3 regions of the Sporosarcina sp. E16_3 genome follow, and region 2 is predicted to be linked to each of the others. Evidence: riboswitches for the same ligand, from Rfam matches in the RefSeq annotation. Region 2 holds a riboswitch; each other region holds the start of a gene.
What was found. A riboswitch is a leader RNA that binds a small molecule or an ion and turns the genes downstream of it on or off. The one in region 2 is predicted to bind thiamine pyrophosphate.
Positions count from the first base shown of each region.

Region 1 (6,901 bases), on a different contig from region 2:
TACGCGGGATTAACAGCCACGACTGCTATGCCGTCTTTTTGGCATTTGCTTGTTAACATGGATTGAAACGAAGTATAGGCAAATCCACTTAACACCTTTGCCTGTTTATTCGATAGTTGTTTCAGTTGTTGTTTTTTCTTTTTAAAATCTAATTTTTCGTGTGCGATTGGCTTTTGTTTTACTACTGCATAGTCAACAACTCGTTTTAATGCATCGCTTAAACTTTGTTTCGCTTGTTGGGTAGACACATGATAGGCCTTAAATGGGACTTGAAACGAATGCACATGATTCCCAAAACGATCAACATCTGTAACAGCCAAAAAGCTGGCGTTAAAATCAACGCCTATTTGCCCGTGATTTTGCAATGTCTTTATTTCAGCCGTATCCACATCAACCGACATATTGAGATACCAATGCCTGTTTTTAAAAATAAATTTACATGTCAGCGCTCGATAATACCGGACTTTGTTTCCTTTGCCTTTTGTATAACCGATAGTCGGAACTTTTGCTTTATCAATATTTTCTTGTCCATACGTGAAGTGTATATTTGAAAGAACGATATATTTTCCGAATTTCCCTTCGTCTTTTCGATTGACACGGATGCGCAACTGGTTTTCCAAATCATACGTACAACTTTGATTGCCATAGGTTTCATCTTTTGATCCGATAAACGTAAACTGCGAGGCACGGGCTTTTTCCCAGTTGTTTTTCCACTGTTCGAATGATAAATCATTTTCTGTAAGATGAAATTGCTTGTGAAATAACTTTTTCGAGCCGAAACACAAACGAGCAACGCCACACTTTTCATCACATTCCAGGCGTTCCATTTTTACTTGTAAACGATGTAGCTTCCTCTTTTTTTGATGAATAGCCATTTTTAATTTCCGGTAACTGTTCACTTTTTTCAAAAAAGAAGGCTCATCTCCTCTCATTTTTACTAAAGTGTTTTGGGCCTTTTCTTTTTGTGCAATCTTTTTCGTCAGGAATTTTCTGGTTTGATAAATCTTTTCTTTCGTTTCTTCGATATGTAGTTTTGTTACTTCTTTTTTCGATGATACTCGGCCATCCAATTGGTTTTTAATGCTGTTGTATTGCATTGCGGTGAGTTGATAGTTTGCACAATACTCTACTTTTAGCTGATTTGTCGGTTTTTTTCGAACGTATACATCAACAAACAACCTTCTCTCTATCCGACCAAATTCCTTAGCGTACTGTTGGAAATAGACGTAAACAGGAATTTCACTATAATCAAGAAGAACAATCATCCCGTTCTTCAATTTCGTTTGATAGGTTCGGAACATGGATGATTGCCTCCTCGACTGTTTTTTAATCCGCGGCCCGTATAATTGCTCGAAGATAGTAATCTTAATTCACGAATTATATATCTAAATACCCGTAACCACAGCAGATTAAACCCTATTACTGTCGAATAACTAAATCAGTAATTCGGAATATCTATGTATACGCGTGTTATTATACGTATGTCTATTTAAAATGTTAACTGCTGTATACCCTTAAACGTTTGATGAAATTCCTTCAGGTAGAAATTTGTGCTTGGCTTGATGAAAATAAGAAAAGAGAACCCGTATTAATCCGGATTCTCATGTTCCTAATGGTATGGTGAAATATGATATATGTCTTGCCCAAGCAGAAAATAGCTTAATGGCAATCGCTGATAAATACCCAGTTAAATCATCAACCCAACAACCGCGCCGCAATTTTCTTCGCTGTCACAACATCCTTCGTTCCATGCACAAGCATGCGGCCGTCACGGAATAGTACGATGCGGTGGCCGCTATATTCACAGGCGACGAGATGTGGATTGTGGATTAAATTAGAAACAGTTCCGCGAATTGATTCGGCGAAAGGGAGGAGCTCAAACTTTCTACTTTTAGGCCAAGACAATTGGACGGTGTCACGTCCACAAAGCACCGCTGTTTTCATAGACTCATGGGCTGAAAGGAACGGATACACAGCATTTTCGGAACAGCTTGGACAACCCGCTTTCTTCATGCTTGCAACTCCAATTGAAGCTCGGTTGCCTGTCCATAAATCAACAGATTCAAGTTTTGGTTCAAATGGTGTTCTCGTTATATATTTTAACACGTCAGCAACTTGGCGAGCAGCTGTAGTAACGACAATCGGGCTGATAACGCCGACTGTGTCACATGTCAATGTCTGTGATGGCAATGTCTCTAGTAAACAATGCAGACACGGTTGATTGTCTTGAATGCCGATCGGGAACGTCAGGCCATAACTGCCAACACATGCGCCCATGAAAAAAGGGATGCCGAGTTTTAGCGCCGCATCGTTCGCCAGCAGCCGTGTTTCAATATTGTCTGTTGCATCCAGCACTACATCATGTCCACCCATCAAATCAAGGACGTTTTGCGACGTGACATCGATAACAATTCCTGTTACATCTACATCGCTATTAATCGCAGTCAATCGCTTCTCGGCGGCAACCGCTTTTGGCAATTGCTCAATGACGTCTTGCTCGATATACAGTTGCTGGCGATGCAGATTGGTCCACTCGATAATATCCCGGTCAACAATCGTTACGCGCCCAACGCCTGCACGGACTAGCATTTCAGCACCAGATGAGCCAAGCGCGCCGGCACCTAATATGAAAACACTTGCCGTACGTATTTTTTTCTGTCCATCTTCGCCAATTGGGGCAAATAGCTCCTGGCGGGAATATCTCTCGCTCAAATGGTTACAAGCCCTTCTGTAGGGCTGCTCGCAACCGCGTAATCGCGCTCAGGCATACGACCCGCTTCATAGCCAAGTCGTCCTGCTTCGATTGCGAGTTTCATGGCAAGGGCCATTTTAATGGGGTCTCCAGCTTCTGAAACCGCTGTGTTCAATAATACCCCGTCCGCACCTAGCTCCATCGCATAAGCTGCATCTTTCGGCGAGCCGATTCCTGCATCGATAATAACCGGTACAGTGGATTTTTCAATGATGAACGACAAGTTGAGTGGATTCAAAATACCGCGCCCTGATCCAATTGGGGATGCACCTGGCATGATTGCGTGAACACCCATTTCGCATAATCTGCGCGCAAGCACAACATCATCCGACGTATAAGGAAGGACGATGAACCCTTCATCCAACAGCATTTCTGTTGCGCGAAGTGTCTCTACTGGATCGGGGAGTAATGATTGGTCACAGCCGATGATTTCAACTTTTATCATGTCGCAAAGCCCTGATGCTTTTGCCAGTTTCGCGATGCGCACCGCTTCTTCAGCTGTTTTTGCGCCAGCTGTATTTGGCAATAGCGTGTATTTTGACAGATCAAGTTGTTCAAGGAAATTTGGTTGTGATGGCTCAAAGATATTCATACGTCTTACTGCGAATGTTAGAATTTCTGACTCTGATACTCGCGCCGCCTCTTTTTGCACATCAAATGACGGGTATTTTCCTGTTCCTAGTAGCAGTCTTGAGTTGAATGTTTTATTGCCGATTGTTAGCATAATTATCCTCCTCCTACAAAGTGAATGATTTCAATTTGGTCGCGGTCATTGATGGGCAAGTCATATGCGTCTTTCGCAAGAATATCTCTGTTCATTTCCACGATGACGATGCGTTCCGCAAGTTCCAGATGCCCTAGCAGTTCCTGCACATTACCAACTTCTGCCGGCATGTCATACCGATTGCCGTTCAGTTCGATTGTTCGCTTCATGAAAAACCCCCCTTTTCGGATCAAATGCCTTAATCCGCTCTCTATTCACTTCATTTCCGATGATTAAATCTCGAATCAAGCAGGCAGTTACGGGTGCCAATAAAATCCCATTCCTGAAATGACCCGCCGCGATATACATATTCTTGTTCCCGGGAACCCGACCGATATACGGCAATTCATCAATGGTTTTCGGACGCAGACCTGCCCATCTGTTCATAACAGGAAGGTGAGAAAGACCAGGAATAAATCGTTCTGCAATTGCATTCAACGCCAGATTACCGGCATCTGTTATCTGCAAATCTGTAAGTCCCTGTTCCATCGTAGCCCCGATGACAAGCGTTCCATCCGGGCGAGGAATGACGTAACAGCCATTATGAAAAAGTGTATAAGGTAAGTGCCTGCCCATCGCGTTGAGTTGCATACATTGGCCTTTCACTGCCGTCATTTGAAGCCTTGGCACAAGCTTGGCACTCGCTGTACCACCTGCAATCACTACATGTCTTGCTGTGATAACGGACGCTCCAATGCGTATCTGATAGCCGTCATGCAACGTTGTGATCTCATCGACTTGAGCCTGTTCTGAAACAGTTGCACCCAAACGTTTAGCTGCTGCGCAAAATGCCAGGCAAGCCTTTTCGGGATGAACATGGACATCTTCCTTAAAAAGATATGCACCAAAAGCAGGTGCGGCGACATGCGGAATTCGTTCGCGAACTTGTTCAGCTGAAAGATAAGCTGCGTTATTCCAGCGGGAGAGGGCAATTCGTTCTTCTTCGGAACAAGCGAATTGAACAATTCCACCAGCTGTATAACCGATGTCGGCATCTTTTTCGAGCTTAAATTCTTGATACAGTGCCTGACTTTCGCGTGCGAATGAATAAAAGGTGTCATTTAAGTATTCAGAGTGAGCACCAAGCATTCCACCGGCTGCCCGAGTGGTGCCTTGGGCGATTTTATCGCGTTCAACAAGGTGAACAGACAAGCACTCTTTTGCTAAATAGTAAGCGATGCTGCAACCGATAATTCCCCCGCCAATTACGACTACATCAACTTGTTGTGGCATGGCTGGCATCCTTATAGGCTGTCGCAGCAATATCGGGATTGTCACTGCCGAAAATGGATGACATCACCGCAATCCCTGCAACTCCGCCTTGGTTTAATTGCGGAAGGTGGTGCGGTTGAATGCCGCCAATCGCATAGACGGGAATGGGTAGCGATTCAAGGATTTGAAAAAGCTCATCGGTTCCGCGGGGCGGTAGGCCAACTTTTGAACTTGTCTCGAATAAATGACCATAGAGAACCCAGTCGGCACCTGCCTTATATGCAGTTTCAGCTTCATCCAAAGAGTGGACAGATCTGCCAAATGAGATAACGGGATATTGTTTTTTGAGTAGCGCTAGCGGTGCGTCGTTTCCGGGTAGTTGTACTTTTTTAATCCCCGAAATTGAAGCGACATTCGTTCGCCCGTGGACAATTAGTTTGGTTGAATCAAAGCCCGATTCAATTAATTGTTGAATCAACGCTATTACTTCTGAATCCGTTTTAGACTTTTCACGTAAGAAGGCGGCGTCGATAGAAGATTCGATTGATAATAAGGTATGAAGCAATTGACTAGTTTCCATTTTGTCATCTGTTACGGCGATTATTTTCATTAAACTTCTCCTTATCCAAAAGAAATAGTAAAGGTTTTTACCTCGGAACAGTGTCTAGTTGCAGGCGCCAGCCCCTCAGGTCATAAGCAATCCAGCTATGTGGCAAAGAGCGCCACGTCTCTGGATCGACTTATGCCTGTCGGAGCTGGGCGGCGCCTTCCGCTTTTCAATATAAAAAGACCACTCTCCAGGTATGGAAAGTGGTCTGTCGATGGCATTAGAATGCACTGATAGGAAGACACGCCACTTCCCTACGCAGGTACAAACCTGTTCAGGTGATAAGGGTAGCGGAGTGGAACTCGTTTCTCAGTCCTTTAAAAGGATTCCCCTAATGGTCGAATATGGTATGAAGTTGTCAATCTATTAGTAGCATAGCATGTCAATGGAATGAATGAAAGGATGAACAGTTGCGCTTAGTCGTCTAAGTGGACGTTATGATGCACTTGTTGAACATCTTCCAACTCATCGAGGACATCAATCATTTTTTCGAATTGTGCTTGTGCTTCTGGTGAAAGAGTCAAGTCGTTTTGCGCCAGCATTGTTATTTCAGCGACGTTAAATTCTGTAATACCGGCACCTTTCAATACTTCCTGAACGACGTGGAACTGGTCGGGTTCAGCATAAATGATGACTGATTCCTCTTCCTCCAAAATATCACGCACTTCGACGTCCGCATCCATTAACAGTTCGAGAACATCGTCGGCAGATTTACCTTCAATTCCAATAACTGCAGTCGCATCGAACATATAGGAAACGGATCCGCTGACGCCCATATTACCACCATTTTTACCGAATGCAGCACGTACTTCTGATGCTGTACGATTGACGTTATTTGTCAGTGTATCGACAATAACCATCGAGCCGTTAGGTCCGAATCCTTCATAACGAAGCTCAGTAAAGTTTTCTTCTGAACCGCCTTTTGCTTTTTCAATCGCACGGTCAATAATTGCTTTTGGTACACTGTATGTTTTTGCGCGTTCTACAACAAATTTTAGCGCTTGATTCAATTCAGGATCTGGCTCACCTTGCTTCGCTACTACGTAAATTTCACGTCCGAATTTTGCATAAATGCGACTCGTGTCCGCATCTCTTGACGCTTTTTTCTCTTTGATATTGTTCCATTTACGGCCCATGAAGTTCCACTCGCTTTCGATTTAACATAGATTTACTACAATAAGTATACAACAAGTGTATGCAAGTAGACGAGTGGGAATTTCAAAAAATGGGGAGGCTAGTTGTGTCGGGAGAGAATAGTGCATTCACTGTTGTCTGGTTCCTTGAATCTGTCGTAGAATTTGTCTGCTATCGTACAGTTTTGTCGTGACAAGAAGAACAATATCCGATATTTAAGAATAACTCTTTTTCTTATGACGATTCTCAATTATACTAAAGGTGAACGTTCATCCTACTATAGAAGGGAACATAAACATGGAACTCATATATAAAGGAAAGACGAAAGATGTATATAAACTGGACGACAGCAATGTGCTGCTGAAATTTAAAGATGATGTAACCGGAGAAGACGGGGTTTTCGATCCTGGTGCGAACACAGTCGGCTTATCGA
Region 1 is NZ_JADPRX010000003.1:5,391-12,291, reverse strand. It holds gene I2483_RS03685 (IS200/IS605 family accessory protein TnpB-related protein) at 1-1,301, opposite strand, end outside; gene I2483_RS03680 (ThiF family adenylyltransferase) at 1,696-2,712, opposite strand; gene I2483_RS03675 (thiazole synthase) at 2,709-3,482, opposite strand; gene thiS (sulfur carrier protein ThiS) at 3,479-3,685, opposite strand; gene thiO (glycine oxidase ThiO) at 3,648-4,748, opposite strand; gene I2483_RS03660 (thiamine phosphate synthase) at 4,732-5,337, opposite strand; TPP riboswitch at 5,569-5,677, opposite strand; gene I2483_RS03655 (YebC/PmpR family DNA-binding transcriptional regulator) at 5,751-6,470, opposite strand; gene I2483_RS03650 (phosphoribosylaminoimidazolesuccinocarboxamide synthase) at 6,766-6,901, shown strand, end outside.
Region 1: it holds a riboswitch for thiamine pyrophosphate, as region 2 does, so the genes downstream of both, I2483_RS03660 (thiamine phosphate synthase) here and thiT (energy-coupled thiamine transporter ThiT) in region 2, are expected to answer to the same signal.

Region 2 (6,901 bases):
GTTCTTGATACAAGAGCGCTCGAAGGTGTCCGTCTCGGCGTTGCACGAACTATTTTTGAACGAGAAGCATCTACGGAACGTTTGAACCTTTTTGATGCCGCGCTTAAAGAACTTGAAGCGGCGGGTGCCGTTATAATAGATGATTTAGACTTAAGAACAATGGAAAATGATCTTGGCTATAACGTGCTTCTCTACGAATTCAAAGCGTCCTTGAATGCGTATTTGGGAAAGACACCGGTAACCAATCCGATTCGAACATTATCCGATATTATCGATTTCAACAATAAACATGCAGAAGAAACATTAAAATTCGGTCAAGTAATGCTGGAAAAAGTGGAGCGAACAAGCGGAACATTGACGGAACGTGCTTATATTGAGGCACTTCTTCGTAATCGTCATCTGGCTGGAGACATTGCACTTGGCAAAGCATTTGATGAGCATACTATTCAAGCACTAGTATTTCCACAAGATCATGGATGCAGTTTCGGAGCAGCAGCCGGTTATCCATCTGTTACCGTTCCAGCAGCCTATTCCAAGGCAGGTGAACCGTTTGGTATTACATTTTCAGGGAAAGCATTTACTGAACCTAAATTAATTGGTTATGCATACGCGTTCGAACAGCGTGTCAACGCACGGAGAAAACCTTAATCAGTTTTGTCAGAAATAGAGTGTAGCAGAGCCTATTATGATAAACTGAAAGGAATAGAGTGAAAGTGGGGATAATGATGTCCTTCTTAGAAAATATGGACGAAATGTTTAAAGAAAAATGGAAGTTTGAGTACGAGATGCCAATCCAGGAGAAAATGATCCCTGAAATGCTGGCAGGTAAAGATATCGTTGCTGAGTCGCCGACGGGATCAGGTAAGACTCTTGCATTTGTCTTACCACTTATGCAGTTGGTTGATGGCGATAAAAACCAGACGCAGGCGCTTGTAATAACACCATCGCAGGAGCTGTCGATGCAAATCGTCAACGTTATCAGAGAATGGGTGACAGGAACAAATATTACGGTTACGCAACTAATTGGCGGAGCTAATATGCAGCGTCAGATTGAACAATTGAAGAAAAAGCCAACGATTGTTGTTGGGACGCCCGGCCGTTTGGCTGAACTTATCAAGGTCAGAAAGTTGAAAATGCACGATATTCGTCACATCGTTCTTGATGAAGGCGATCAACTTTTAGCGCGCGATCATCGGGTCACTGTAAAAAATATGATTGAAGCGGCAAATCCGGAAAGACAAGTTGTTGCCGTATCTGCAACAATTACGGATGAAATTGAAATTGTCGCTAGCAAATTTATGAATGACCCAATTCGTATCCAAGTTGGCGCTGAAGAAATGCCGAAATCGGGTAAGGTCGTCCATTCGTTTGTGAAGACAGATGCAAGGGATAAAACGGATGTACTGCGCGGGATTTCTTATTTGAAGGGAATTCGTGCTCTTGCATTTATTAATAATGTGGATCAGCTTCGCATGAAAGAAATGAAGCTCAAATATAACGAAGCACCGATTGCGGTTCTTCATTCAGAAATGACGAAATTTGAGAGACAGCAAACACTGGATAGTTTCCGTAAAGGCGAGTTGAAAATTTTGATAGCAACAGATCTTGCGGCACGGGGGCTAGACATTGATGGGTTAACGCATGTGATTCACATCGACGTGCCACATACGGTTGAACAATATTTACACCGTTCAGGCAGAACAGGACGGGCAGGCGGAGACGGGGAAGTATTGACATTGTTGTCATACCCAGAAGAGCGGGATTACCGTAAGTTGACTAAGGGAATTAAAACGGTTCAAAAAGTGTGGTATAAAGGCCACTTAGCAGAAGGAAATTCAAAAACAATTGCTGCTCCTAAAAAGAAATAAGAAAAGGTCTGTTTGGAAATCCGAGTACTTTGGATTTCTAGAAACAGACCTTTTCTAATTATTATAGTTGTGTCAAAATGATTGGTTCGCCTTTTGTGACGATAATTGTATGCTCGATTTGAGCTACAAGTGATTTGTCAGGTGTGATGAACGTCCAGCCATCTCCTGATTCGATAATATGATCTGCTTTTTCAGAAATAAACGGTTCAACTGCAAGAACCATACCTTCTTGTAGAAGTGTCTTATCCCAAGCGTCATAATAATTAAGTACATGCGAAGGTTCTTCGTGCAACGCTTTGCCGATGCCATGGCCAGTTAAGTTTTTGATCACTTTTAAGCCATGGTCTTTTGCTTCACGTTCAACTGCTTTACCGATTTGATTTAAGCTAGAACCTGCTTTAACTTTCGTCATTGCACGTTCAAATGCACTTTTAGCCACATCGCATAATTGTTGTTTCTTTTCATCGGGTGTACCGACAACGAATGAAATGCCAGTGTCAGCAAAATAACCATTGCAGGACCCTGAGACATCAATGTTAACGAGATCCCCATCTTCTATGACACGGGAACCAGGCATGCCGTGTGCAACTTCACTGTTAACACTGATGCATGTAAAACCAGGGAAATCATATTCTGCGATAGGACCTGAAATGGCACCTTTTTCTTCGAACAGGCGACCACCGATTTCATCAATTTCTTTCGTCGTTTTACCAGGGACAGTCGCTTCTTTCATCGCTTCCCTAATTTCAGCGACAATCTTACCGATTTTTTTTAACGCTTCAATTTCCTGTTCAGTTTTTGCAATCATTAAGTTCAAATCCTTTCTTCCGTTCATTCTTTTCTATATCATACTATATCATAATGAGCTGAACAAAAAAGCCTGCAAACTTAAAAAACGGTTGCAGGCTGTCGAATTATTTTCTTGGAATTGTCGTGCTGGTTGCTTTTTTTTCTTTCATTACTTTTCGGACAATCGGATAAACGATAGGTGCCAACTTAATGGCGGTTTTTACTAACTTTCCAATATTCATTACTGCTCACCCCTAAACAAAGCATATTTTACTTTCTTCCCGAATGAACGATTTCGTAAACATTCACTTCAATACTTTAACACCTTGAAACACATTCCAAATTAGAATAGCTATGAGCAGTAGGCCGTAAACTAGCATGAATAAGACAGGTGTTAATTGCCAAAAGCCAAAGTTTCCACTCGGCATTCCATCCATGCTATAGGTAAAAGAAAACATTGAAAAAGAAAAAATGATAAATCCTGCTATTAGAAGTACCACAGGAACAAGATGTGAAACGAGGGAGCGCTTGGCATGGTGTTTTACTTCACGGTCATCGGAAACAAAATAAACAATGACAGGTATAAGTAATGGGGTGAAGAAGACACTGAAATAGCATAGGGCAGCTAATAGTTTATTGTTTGACACAGGAATCCCTCCATTTAATTTTAACTATATAGGATTAGCAGCATCCCTATTAATCATCTTGCTTAAAGGATCCCCATCTTATACAATGAACTAGACAACTAAATTACTGGAACCACAGGGGGAGCCTATTTGGCTGAGATTGGACAAGACGTCCTGACCCTTAGAACCTGTAAGATTATTCTTGCGTAGGAATGTGGATGGAAAATGACATATTCGATGTCCCATCTATTTCGGGGTGTCTTTTTTTATGCCCACATCTTTCGCTGAGCTAGGAAAGGGAGGAATTAATTTGGATCGGAAAAGACTTCAACTTTTACTTGAAATAGCTATTTTAGGTGCAATTTCATTTGTTCTCGATAAAATCGGATTTTCAATGCCGCAAGGTGGCTCCGTTACGCTGTCGATGTTGCCAATTGTTGTCATGGCATTTAGATGGGGGATTGTAGGCGGCATGCTAACAGGCCTCGTCAGCGGTCTACTGCAACTGATGATGGGTGGATATGTTCTAAACGTGATACAAGCAGCGCTCGATTACTTCGTGGCTTACGCGCTCGTAGGGGTGGCAGGCGTTACACTTGCGTGGCTGTTAAGTGGTAAAGTGAAAGGCGACAAAGGATCAATGGTAGTAGCTATCGTAGTAGGTACTGTGATTGGCGGACTCTTACGCTTTGTGATCCACTTTATTGGTGGAATTGTATTCTTTGCATCATACGCGCCTGTTGGGCAACCAGTATGGCTTTATTCACTCGTTTACAATGCTAGTTACATGATTCCTGCAATAATCTTATCAGCAATTGTTGCGTCAATATTATTCACTACAGCACCGCGTCTATTAGAGCGGAAATAGAAAATCGCCGTTCTGCCCAATGTGGGAGGACGGCGATTTTTTTAGTGTCTAGACTCCAGTGCCTAGCCCCTGGGCCCACACGATGTGGGTCATGCAGCTATTGCGACAGGATGTCGCGATCCTAAGCTGCCTTCCTCTGTCGCTTCTGTCCTGTAAGTAAAGGCAAAAAAGCGCCTTTATTTACAGGCCTTTCAGCGCTTGTCGGGGCTGAACAGGCCCTTGCGCTTTTGTTAGTTAAATGTGAGTGCTTTTCTTCTGAAGAACATGAATCCTACTAGTGTAGCAGCGAGAAATAGGGCTGCGGCGGAAACGAATAGTTCATCTGTACCGTTTTTTACAGTGATACCTATAAATGCCCATATAAAGACTGTGCTAAATGCAACATCCGCATAATGGTATAAAAAATGAAGTGCGATAGCGGTTGCGATCGTTAAGTAGATAACGGTCCATAACGGGTTACTTAGTCCCCAACCAGACCACTCGTGTAGCGTAAGGACATAACTGATATTCGCAATGGTCGCGACAAAAGACCATCCTAGATAGAAAGCAATCGGAACTCTACCCTGAAAATGATTATCCTTTATAGAATAAGTAAAATAAATTGTCAACAGTGTTAGAAGAAGTGCTAGGTTGGTAACAATTGACCATCCGAAAAAGCCGAAATGCCAGAGAAAAACCCAAGTGATATTTAATAGACTGCTGAGCACAAACAAAACGACCCGCCGATTGAATAAAGCATGGTCAACATTTACTTTGTTGCGCATGAAGCCGTATAGCCAGATAGCGAGAAGCAGGTAAATAACTGCCCAAATTGAAAAGGCATACCCGGCAGGTGTAAATAGCACTGGTAAACTAGTTGAGATTTCCCCGGTCGTTTTTCCATTGATAGGCATTATATTTGCAGCTGCATTGACTAGAACGACTGCAATGAGCGAAAAGGTCATAATTATAATTCTAAACATATTAAAATCCTCCTACTGAATAGTATACATAGGAAAGGTGGAACCTGCGAAAGAAAGTATGAACCTTCCGTCACAATTGCATTATTTCGCACACCGAAGATTCATGTTATAATCAAGTTGTGTTTTTAGAAAATTTAGAATGGAACAAGGGGGAATAATAGTGAAGCAAAAAACGTATTCTGAAGTATGGGATCTTGATGTGTTCTTTAAAGGTGGAAGTGGATCAATGGAACTACGGACACATTTGGATAGCGTAAAAGAAAAGCTTGGATCATTAGAAGAAACGGCTTCTGCATTTGAAGTTCCTCGTTCGGCCGGTGCGTCAAAACAGGTTGTGGACCTTATTGAATCATTAAAAGAGGTTGCACTAAACCTGTCGCAGGCGGGTGCCGTTATCGGGTGTTTCCTTGCGGCAGATACAACTGATAAAAAAGCATTGCAACTGCAGGGCGAAACTGGCTCTCTTGGGGCACGCTTCTCTACAATCGGTCTTAAAATCCGACAAACACTTGCAAAAGCAGATGAAGATACATGGAATGGATTAATGGAATCGGATGAACTAAAGGGATTTGCATTCGTACTGAATGAATGGCGTGAAGAGGTTAACTTAAAACTATCTGAAGAAGAAGAGAGTTTGATCACGTCACTTAGCGTTGATGGCTATCATGGCTGGGGGCAGTTATACGATATGCTCGTAGGTGAGATTAAAATTAAAATCGAATTGGATGGGGAAGAAAAAGAGCTTTCCGTTGGGCAAGCAAATAACCTGAGTTCTCATGAGAATGCAGATGTACGAAAACGCTCATTTGAAGCATTGGAAGAAGCATGGGAAGGAAAAGAAGACTTCTTCGCATCCGCATTAAATCATATTGCCGGCTTTAGGCTTGAAGTATACAAAAAACGGGGTTGGGATTCAGTATTGAAAGAGCCGCTTCTCCGAAATAGAATGAGTGAAGAAACACTCGATGCAATGTGGGGAGCAATTGGTGTAAATAAAGCACCGTTTGTAGAATACTTGAACGTCAAAGCGAGAATGCTAGGTACTGACAAGATGAATTGGTATGACATGGATGCACCAGTTACAGCATCAACAAAAAAGATGACGTATCAAGAAGGTGCAGAGTTCATCCTAAAACATTTCAGAGAATTTGGTCCGGAATTGGAAGGGTTTTCTCGTCAGGCGTTTGAAGATAGCTGGATTGAGGCGGAAGATCGCCCGAACAAACGCCCAGGTGGTTTTTGTACGGGTATGCCAGCATCCGAGCAATCCCGTATATTTATGACTTACAGCGGAACAATGTCGAACGTTGCAACACTTGCACATGAACTCGGTCACGCATTCCATTCATATGCACTGCGTCCAGTCCATTGGATGAATCGCCAATATGCGATGGGAGTGGCTGAAACGGCATCGACATTTGCAGAGATGATTGTCGCGGATGCTGCCGTTAAAGCTGCGGAAACGAAGGATGAAAAGATTGCGCTACTGGAAGACAAGATTCAACGCAGTGTTGCATTCTTTATGAATATTCATGCGAGATTCCTTTTTGAGACGAGATTTTATGATGAACGCAAAAATGGCATCGTACCTGCTGAAAGATTGAACGAGTTAATGGCGGAAGCGCAGCAAGAGGCTTACGGGGACGCTCTTAATACGGTCCATCCACACTTTTGGGCATCGAAACTCCACTTCTACATTACGGGTGTGCAATTCTATAACTTCCCGTACACGTTCGGCTATTTGTTCTCCCTAAGTATCTATGCAAAAGCATTGGAGAATGGCGAAGG
Region 2 is NZ_JADPRX010000010.1:54,545-61,445, forward strand. It holds gene I2483_RS08415 (amidase family protein) at 1-648, shown strand, start outside; gene I2483_RS08420 (DEAD/DEAH box helicase) at 726-1,868, shown strand; gene map (type I methionyl aminopeptidase) at 1,930-2,676, opposite strand; gene I2483_RS19385 (hypothetical protein) at 2,783-2,899, opposite strand; gene I2483_RS08430 (magnetosome magnetite crystal formation protein family) at 2,963-3,304, opposite strand; TPP riboswitch at 3,412-3,513, shown strand; gene thiT (energy-coupled thiamine transporter ThiT) at 3,594-4,151, shown strand; gene I2483_RS08440 (tryptophan-rich sensory protein) at 4,382-5,113, opposite strand; gene I2483_RS08445 (M3 family oligoendopeptidase) at 5,274-6,901, shown strand, end outside.

Region 3 (6,901 bases), on a different contig from region 2:
AAATCCCCTGTCATCCCCTTTAAAATAACGATTTCGCGACAATAGATTTGGATTCAACACCCAGTCATCCTTTAAAAACGTCATGTAGCGGAATCCCCATCTGTCTACATTTGGGCGGCGCACTCTGTCTTGAACAGGAATTAGTAACTCTACCGGCTTGGCAATGACTTTGGTCACCGAAAACCATTCAATCGTAGCTTCTACCTTCGATGAAACCGGGTTCAACATCCCAAATACAGTGGAGACAATCGACTGAAATACGTTAAATCGTTCTTCCGACTTCACAAGCGGACGCTTCGATTCAATGGTATACGTATAGATTTCATCCAATGAAAAATCCCTGTCAATGTAGCGATTGTTGGCCACAGTTGTCATGTACGTCCCATTTCGGTATACGTCATACTCAGCGACATCCTTCATTTCCTCCCAGGACAACGCAATTTGCGTCTTGGCGACAATCGTTGTCATGACGAGCGACTGAAGCGGGTTTTCCTTGTTTTTCTGTTCAGCAAATGCTGACGTCTGCATGACAATAATATCAACAACGACGCCAGCTTCCACACGTTCGATTACGTAATTATATAGTTTCGCATGCTTGAAATCACCATCACTAAATTCGGAGACCGTTCCTTCATACAAATGATGTCCGTCTTTATAGACGCAGTAAGTTCCTCCGACATCATTCCATGTGAAATAAATCAAATCCGCCTTATGCAAAACGGTTTGTATTTCAAACAGTTTCTTTTTCATCCGCACACCACGCCCCTTACTCGTAAGTGTGGTGTATTTCGCGAATGGTTAAACATTACATTTCGATACCTGTCAACGAAAGTAGGACTGCGCCTTTTAAACGGCTTGCTGCTTCTCCAGCATCTTCTTCACCGGAAATCGCGGAAATAACCGCTACCCCTGAAGCACCCGCTTTAATAACAGCTCCGGCTCTGCGTTCTGAAATCCCGCCAATCGCAACAATTGGTAATCCAGGTAGCAACGATGCCACCTCCCTAATTGTTTCGATACCAATAACAGGTTGCGTATCCGTTTTTGTCTGTGTCTCGTAAACTGGACCAAGACCGATATAATCTGCCCCGGCATCAGCTGCTGCAATCGCTTCCGTTACACTATGCGTCGAAACACCAATCAGCATATCTGGGCCGACCTTATCACGCACTACTGAAATATATCCGTCTTCCTGCCCGATATGAATACCATCCGCGGCTATTTCAATCGCAAGGTCTATATCATCATTGACGATGAAGGGCACACTATATTGTTCACATAATTGCTGACACGCAAGTGCGAAAGCCTTCAATTCTTCACCCGTTAACGCGCCGGGACCTTTTTCACGTAATTGAAAGCTCGTTACGCCGCCCTTTAGCGCCTCTTCTAAGACATGCAACGGATCGCGTCCCGCCAAATTCACTGTACCCATGATGAAATATAAGTTAACTGTTTGCTTATCCATAAACTACAACCCCTTCCATTGTCTTGTTGCCGCGGCGTCCATATGCCCAATGATTCGTCGGACCATGACCGCCACCAATTTTAAGTCCATCTTCAATTGCTGCGTGGATGAAACATTTTGCAGATACAACTGCATTTGCTGCAGTTTCGCCATTTGCCAAAAACGCTGTCAGTGCCGCTGAATACGTGCACCCCGTTCCATGCGTGTCTTTCGTATCAATCCACGGTGCACGAACCAAAAACCGTTCCCCGTCGGCCCCCATGAACAAATCTTCCGCAAAAGATGCTTCTTTTCGATGGCCCCCTTTTATGAGAACCGCCCTCGCGCCCAGGGCTATTATATGCTTCGCTGCTTGTTCTATGTCTATTTCCGACTTTATCACCATTCCAGCAAGTACTTCTGCCTCCGGAATATTAGGAGTCACAATAGCTGCATGTGGTAGAAGAACCGTCTTCAACGCCTCAACCGCTTCATCTTTTAACAATGAAGCACCGCCCTTCGCAATCATTACCGGATCAATGACGAGCGGAATGCCACGCCAATGAAATGCATCTGCCACCGCATGGATAATCTCCGCCGAAAATAACATACCTGTCTTTATCGCTTTTATGTCGAAGTCTTCCATAACTGCCCGAATTTGCGCCGTAACAACAGCAGCGTCAATCGGTTGTATCGCCGACACCCCACATGTATTTTGAGCTGTTACCGCCGTCAGTGCCGATGTACCAAACACGCCTAGTTCCTGAAATGTCTTCAAGTCCGCCTGTATACCTGCCCCGCCGCCACTATCCGACCCCGCAATTGTCAATGCCACATGTACCAACTGATTCGCCACCCTTTTATTTATACTAAAAAGCCGCTTTCCGGTGGCGTAAGAAAGCGGCTAGCCATTTAGCTGTTCGTAAAAGGCGTACCCACTTTCCTACGCCGGTATAATCCGGATCAGGTTCCAAGGGTCCGCGCATTCATGCACGTCTCAGCCTAAAAAAGGCTCCCCTAGTGGTTGTTGTAATATTCAGCTTTGAGTTAAGTGTAACATAGTTGATGTAAATACGTGGGAATGATTGGTCTACTTCTGCTAATTAGTTTATTCTATTCAAAGGTCGGGAAGAGTATAGGTGAGGACATAAAGAGAAGGAAGGCGCAGTATATGAACAAAGCAGACAGCAGACCGAATAATCCCGACAAATCCATGTGGCTCAGTCTTTTCGGAGTACTCGTTATTATCGCAGGTGTCATACTAACTAATCTTACAATGCGTTAACATTCCCAACCAAAAGGCAGTTTCCCTAAACCAAAAAGGTTCGAGAAACTGCCTGCTTTTCATCTTTCTTATACGCTAAATTTGACCTTACGCCAATTTTTCAGTAGCCGCGAAGTACGTATCCTCTTTCTCAGGGTCAAACCGACCTTCCCACTTCGACAATACGACAGTCGCCAGCGCGTTACCAACAACATTGACAGCCGTACGTGCCATATCTAGAATCCGATCGATCCCTGCAATAAACGCCAAGCCTTCCAGTGGTATACCAACAGTCCCCAAAGTCGCTAGTAAAACAACGAACGAAGCCCCCGGCACCCCTGCCATGCCTTTTGACGTTACCATTAAGACCAGCACTAACGTAATTTGTTCCGAAATACTCAATTCAATCCCATACATCTGAGCGATGAACATCGCCGCCAACGCCTGATACAACGTTGATCCATCCAGGTTAAATGAATACCCCGTCGGAATAACAAAGGAGACGATATCTTTCGGACAACCGAACTTCTCCATTTTCTCCATAATTCTAGGCAACACCGTTTCCGAACTTGCTGTGGTAAACGCCAAAAGCAGTTCATCTTTCAGCACTTTCATAAGGCGGAAAATACTCGTACCAACCATTTTTGCAATGATGCCCAAGACAACAATAATAAAGAAAATCATCGTTACATAGACAAGTAGCGCCAGTTTTCCAAGTGGGATCAATGATTGCAATCCAAATTTCGAAACCGTTACACCGATTAACCCAAATACCCCAATCGGTGCGAATTTCATAACCAAGTTCGTAACCCAGAACATGGCATCCGCAGTTCCTTGGAAAAATGCCAGCACGGGTTTTCCTCTATCACCAATCGCAGCAACCCCTAAACCAAACAAAACGGAGAAGAAAATAATCGACAACATATTCCCCTCACCCAAGGACTGAATAATATTCGTCGGAACAATATTGACAATGATGTCAATGAGGCCGTTATCCGCCATGGCTTCAGTCGTTTCAACATGCTTGGATATATCCGTTTTCGTAAGCGCAGACATGTCGATGCCCATACCTGGCTGGAATAGGTTAGCAGCCAACAAACCGACAAGTATCGCAATCGTCGTAACAACTTCAAAATAGATCAATGTTTTCCCGCCAAGTTTACCTAATTTCTTGATATCCCCAGTCCCAGCAACGCCAATAATTAATGTAGAAACGATAATTGGAACCACAATCATTTTAATCATGCTAATGAAGATTGTACCAAGTGGTTGCAAATAGGTTTCCACAGCCGGATTCCCGTAAAAAATGCCACCCACAGCAATCCCTAAAATTAATCCCGCAAGAATTTGATAGGCTAAAGTAAATTTAAATTTTTTCTTCATCAATCATTCACCCCTTCTCCAAAATGAAACCGCTTCCATAGTTCAGGATTAGGTTTAGAGATAATAATAGGGTCAACTTATCAAATCCGACGAAATCCTACATTTTTTAATTCAGTATTTTCTTAAAGTTAGGTAGTCGTACTCAAGTCTGACCAAACTTATCACCGGTTTCAAGGTATAAAACTTGAATAAATTTCTTACAATTAATTTTCACTTTCATTGGCTCATGACTGTCTTCTTGAATCTGTTTCATTCGATTACGTATTTCTTGAAAGTCAAAATAACGAGGTGCATAATACTCAAACTCTCGAGTCGTGTAATCCACCGCTCCCAACGAAGCCAAATGATTGATAGCCACAAGAATCGTTCTGCGAATCCGTTGCTCAATCGCTTTACTTTCTTTGTTGATGTCCACATTACTCATCTTGCCTGCAACCGCTTCATATAGCTCTTTTAACGGCGGTAATTGGCTACCCCGCCCCTGCTGACTCATTAGAATTTCAATCATCGTGACAATATCACCACTACCCACTTCCCCGATAATCCCCATGTCGTTCAATATGGATGAAACAATTTCTTTCACATTTCGCTGCTTTATCGTTTTAACAGCCGGCCCAATATGTGCCAACGACTCCCGGATTGCAATCAACGAATCTTTTAAACGTGATTTCTCCGCGGTCTTTCTTAAAATACTCTGCACTTCCACACGATTTATTGGCTTATGTATGAAATATTCTACTCCTTTTTCATACGCTTCTCCGACCATTTCTTTATTGACAACTTGAGAAATCATGATGAATTGCCCTTGGAAACCTTGATTCTTCAATTGCTCCATCGTTTCAATCCCATCCAATCCAGGCATTAACAAATCGACCAAAACAATATCAGGTTGCAATGAAAGGACGGGTGAAATTGCCTTCACACCACTTTCGGCATCACCGATTACCATACCGAGATCGCCTTCTACTATGACTTTCTCCAGCATTCTTCGACTTGCCATATCATCATCAATTATATAATAGCGCAGCATTATTCAACTCTCTTTCGAATGGTATGAATCGGAATCCAAACATAAAAAATCGTTCCTTTTCCCAGCGTTTCGATTTGAATTCGACCTTCCAACGTCTGAAGGATCTCCTGTACATGAGATAGGCCAATTCCCGTTGCAGCAACGCCACGGTCGTTAAATTTCGTCGTATAACCTGGTTCAAAAATGATTGGGACGTCCTCTTTCGCAATGCCTTTGCCGCTATCCTTTATCTTGATACAGATGCGCTCCTCGTCCTCATACAACTCAAAATCAATCTCCCCTGTATCCGCAATGGATTCAACAGCGTTGGCGGTAAGATTATTCAACAATGCAAGCAGGGGGATATGTTGGTCCGTTTCAAAATCGACGGTTGCCGACAATCGTAAAGTAATCGTCTTATTTAACAGCTCACTATATTTTTCATTCGCCGTCACAACGAAGCCCAGTAACTCAGAAAGTAAGAATGCATCATGCCGTTTTACATTCGTGATTTTGGATAGTCCCGACAAAATACGCTGTGAATCCTTCTTTACTTCATGGATTTCTTGTGCTATGGCTAACGCTTGTACACTCAACGTCAGAAGGTTTTCCTTTTTTAACTTCCGATATAAATCATGGCTTGACGCCGTAATTTGTTCAATATGATTCATCGACTTTTGCAAGTAAAGTGTTTCTGCATACAATTCTGAACCAACGCCGAGCATTTCTTGCATGCGCTTCTTTTGTTCAGATATCGTAATGGAGCTGTATAAACCCACAACAAAGTAACTGCGGAATAATGCGACCCCGCTAACCAATGCCAAGTCTTTTACATTTAAGCCCCCACGATGTAACAGCAAGTCACGCATAAGGAACTCGGCGCTGTTGCCAACAAAATCGAATAGCGCAGCACAAGCCCCTAATAGTAACGGGAACGTTTTATACTTCTCTATATTGATGATACTTACCCCAAGGGCAAACAAAAAGTAAAACAAAAAAGTAGGCAAATGATTGTTCAAACTTGCAAATATATTAAACGCTTCAAGCCTCATATCCATAAGCAGTCGAAAACAAACAACTGTTATACCCGTTACGAACCCCGTTAAAATAGGAGACGCTGGTGGTCGAATAAGAAACAGTAAAAAATATACAATACTCCCCATTCCAAAACGAAAAACCTCTCCGCTGAAAGGAATCACTTTAAATTCACCAACGACCGCCGTCAATACTGCCGTTAAAACCAACGCGGTTATATTCGATCTCATTAATTTCTGATTGAAGATTTTTTTTGGCATGATATTCTCCTGCTTATAATTATGTATAAAGACTTCCTTCAATGAAATTATAGCACTACTCGTAATGAGCAAGGACCAAATTCTAAAAAACCAACAAATTTGTCTCTTTTTGACTAAAGAAATTATAACAAAAAGTGCCTGCGCAACAAACTACCATGAATGATTCAGCATTCACAGTGGTTTCTTACACAGGCACCCAACATTATTTATTCATCTGAGCAAGGAAGTCCCCTAAAGGGTCATCCTCATCTTCGACAGATGTACTTTCCGGCTCTTTTAACTGGTCCCAGTCGAAATTATCCAGATCATCATCCAAATCGGTACTTATTGAGTGATCTTCTATCTCCAGTTCTACGTCAGCGCTCGTTTCTTCCTGAAGATATAAAGCATCATCTACGTTTATCGCATTGCTATTCAGTGATGCAAAGAGTGCAGCCGTACGGTTCGGATCAGACATCAGCTGATAGACGATACTCCCCAAAAGCGCCTCGGAATGTTCATGCTTT
Region 3 is NZ_JADPRX010000003.1:153,251-160,151, forward strand. It holds gene I2483_RS04490 (DUF3238 domain-containing protein) at 1-750, opposite strand, end outside; gene thiE (thiamine phosphate synthase) at 806-1,465, opposite strand; gene thiD (bifunctional hydroxymethylpyrimidine kinase/phosphomethylpyrimidine kinase) at 1,458-2,288, opposite strand; TPP riboswitch at 2,368-2,473, opposite strand; gene I2483_RS04505 (cation:dicarboxylate symporter family transporter) at 2,817-4,091, opposite strand; gene I2483_RS04510 (response regulator) at 4,234-5,118, opposite strand; gene I2483_RS04515 (ATP-binding protein) at 5,121-6,395, opposite strand; gene I2483_RS04520 (hypothetical protein) at 6,598-6,901, opposite strand, start outside.
Region 3: it holds a riboswitch for thiamine pyrophosphate, as region 2 does, so the genes downstream of both, thiD (bifunctional hydroxymethylpyrimidine kinase/phosphomethylpyrimidine kinase) here and thiT (energy-coupled thiamine transporter ThiT) in region 2, are expected to answer to the same signal.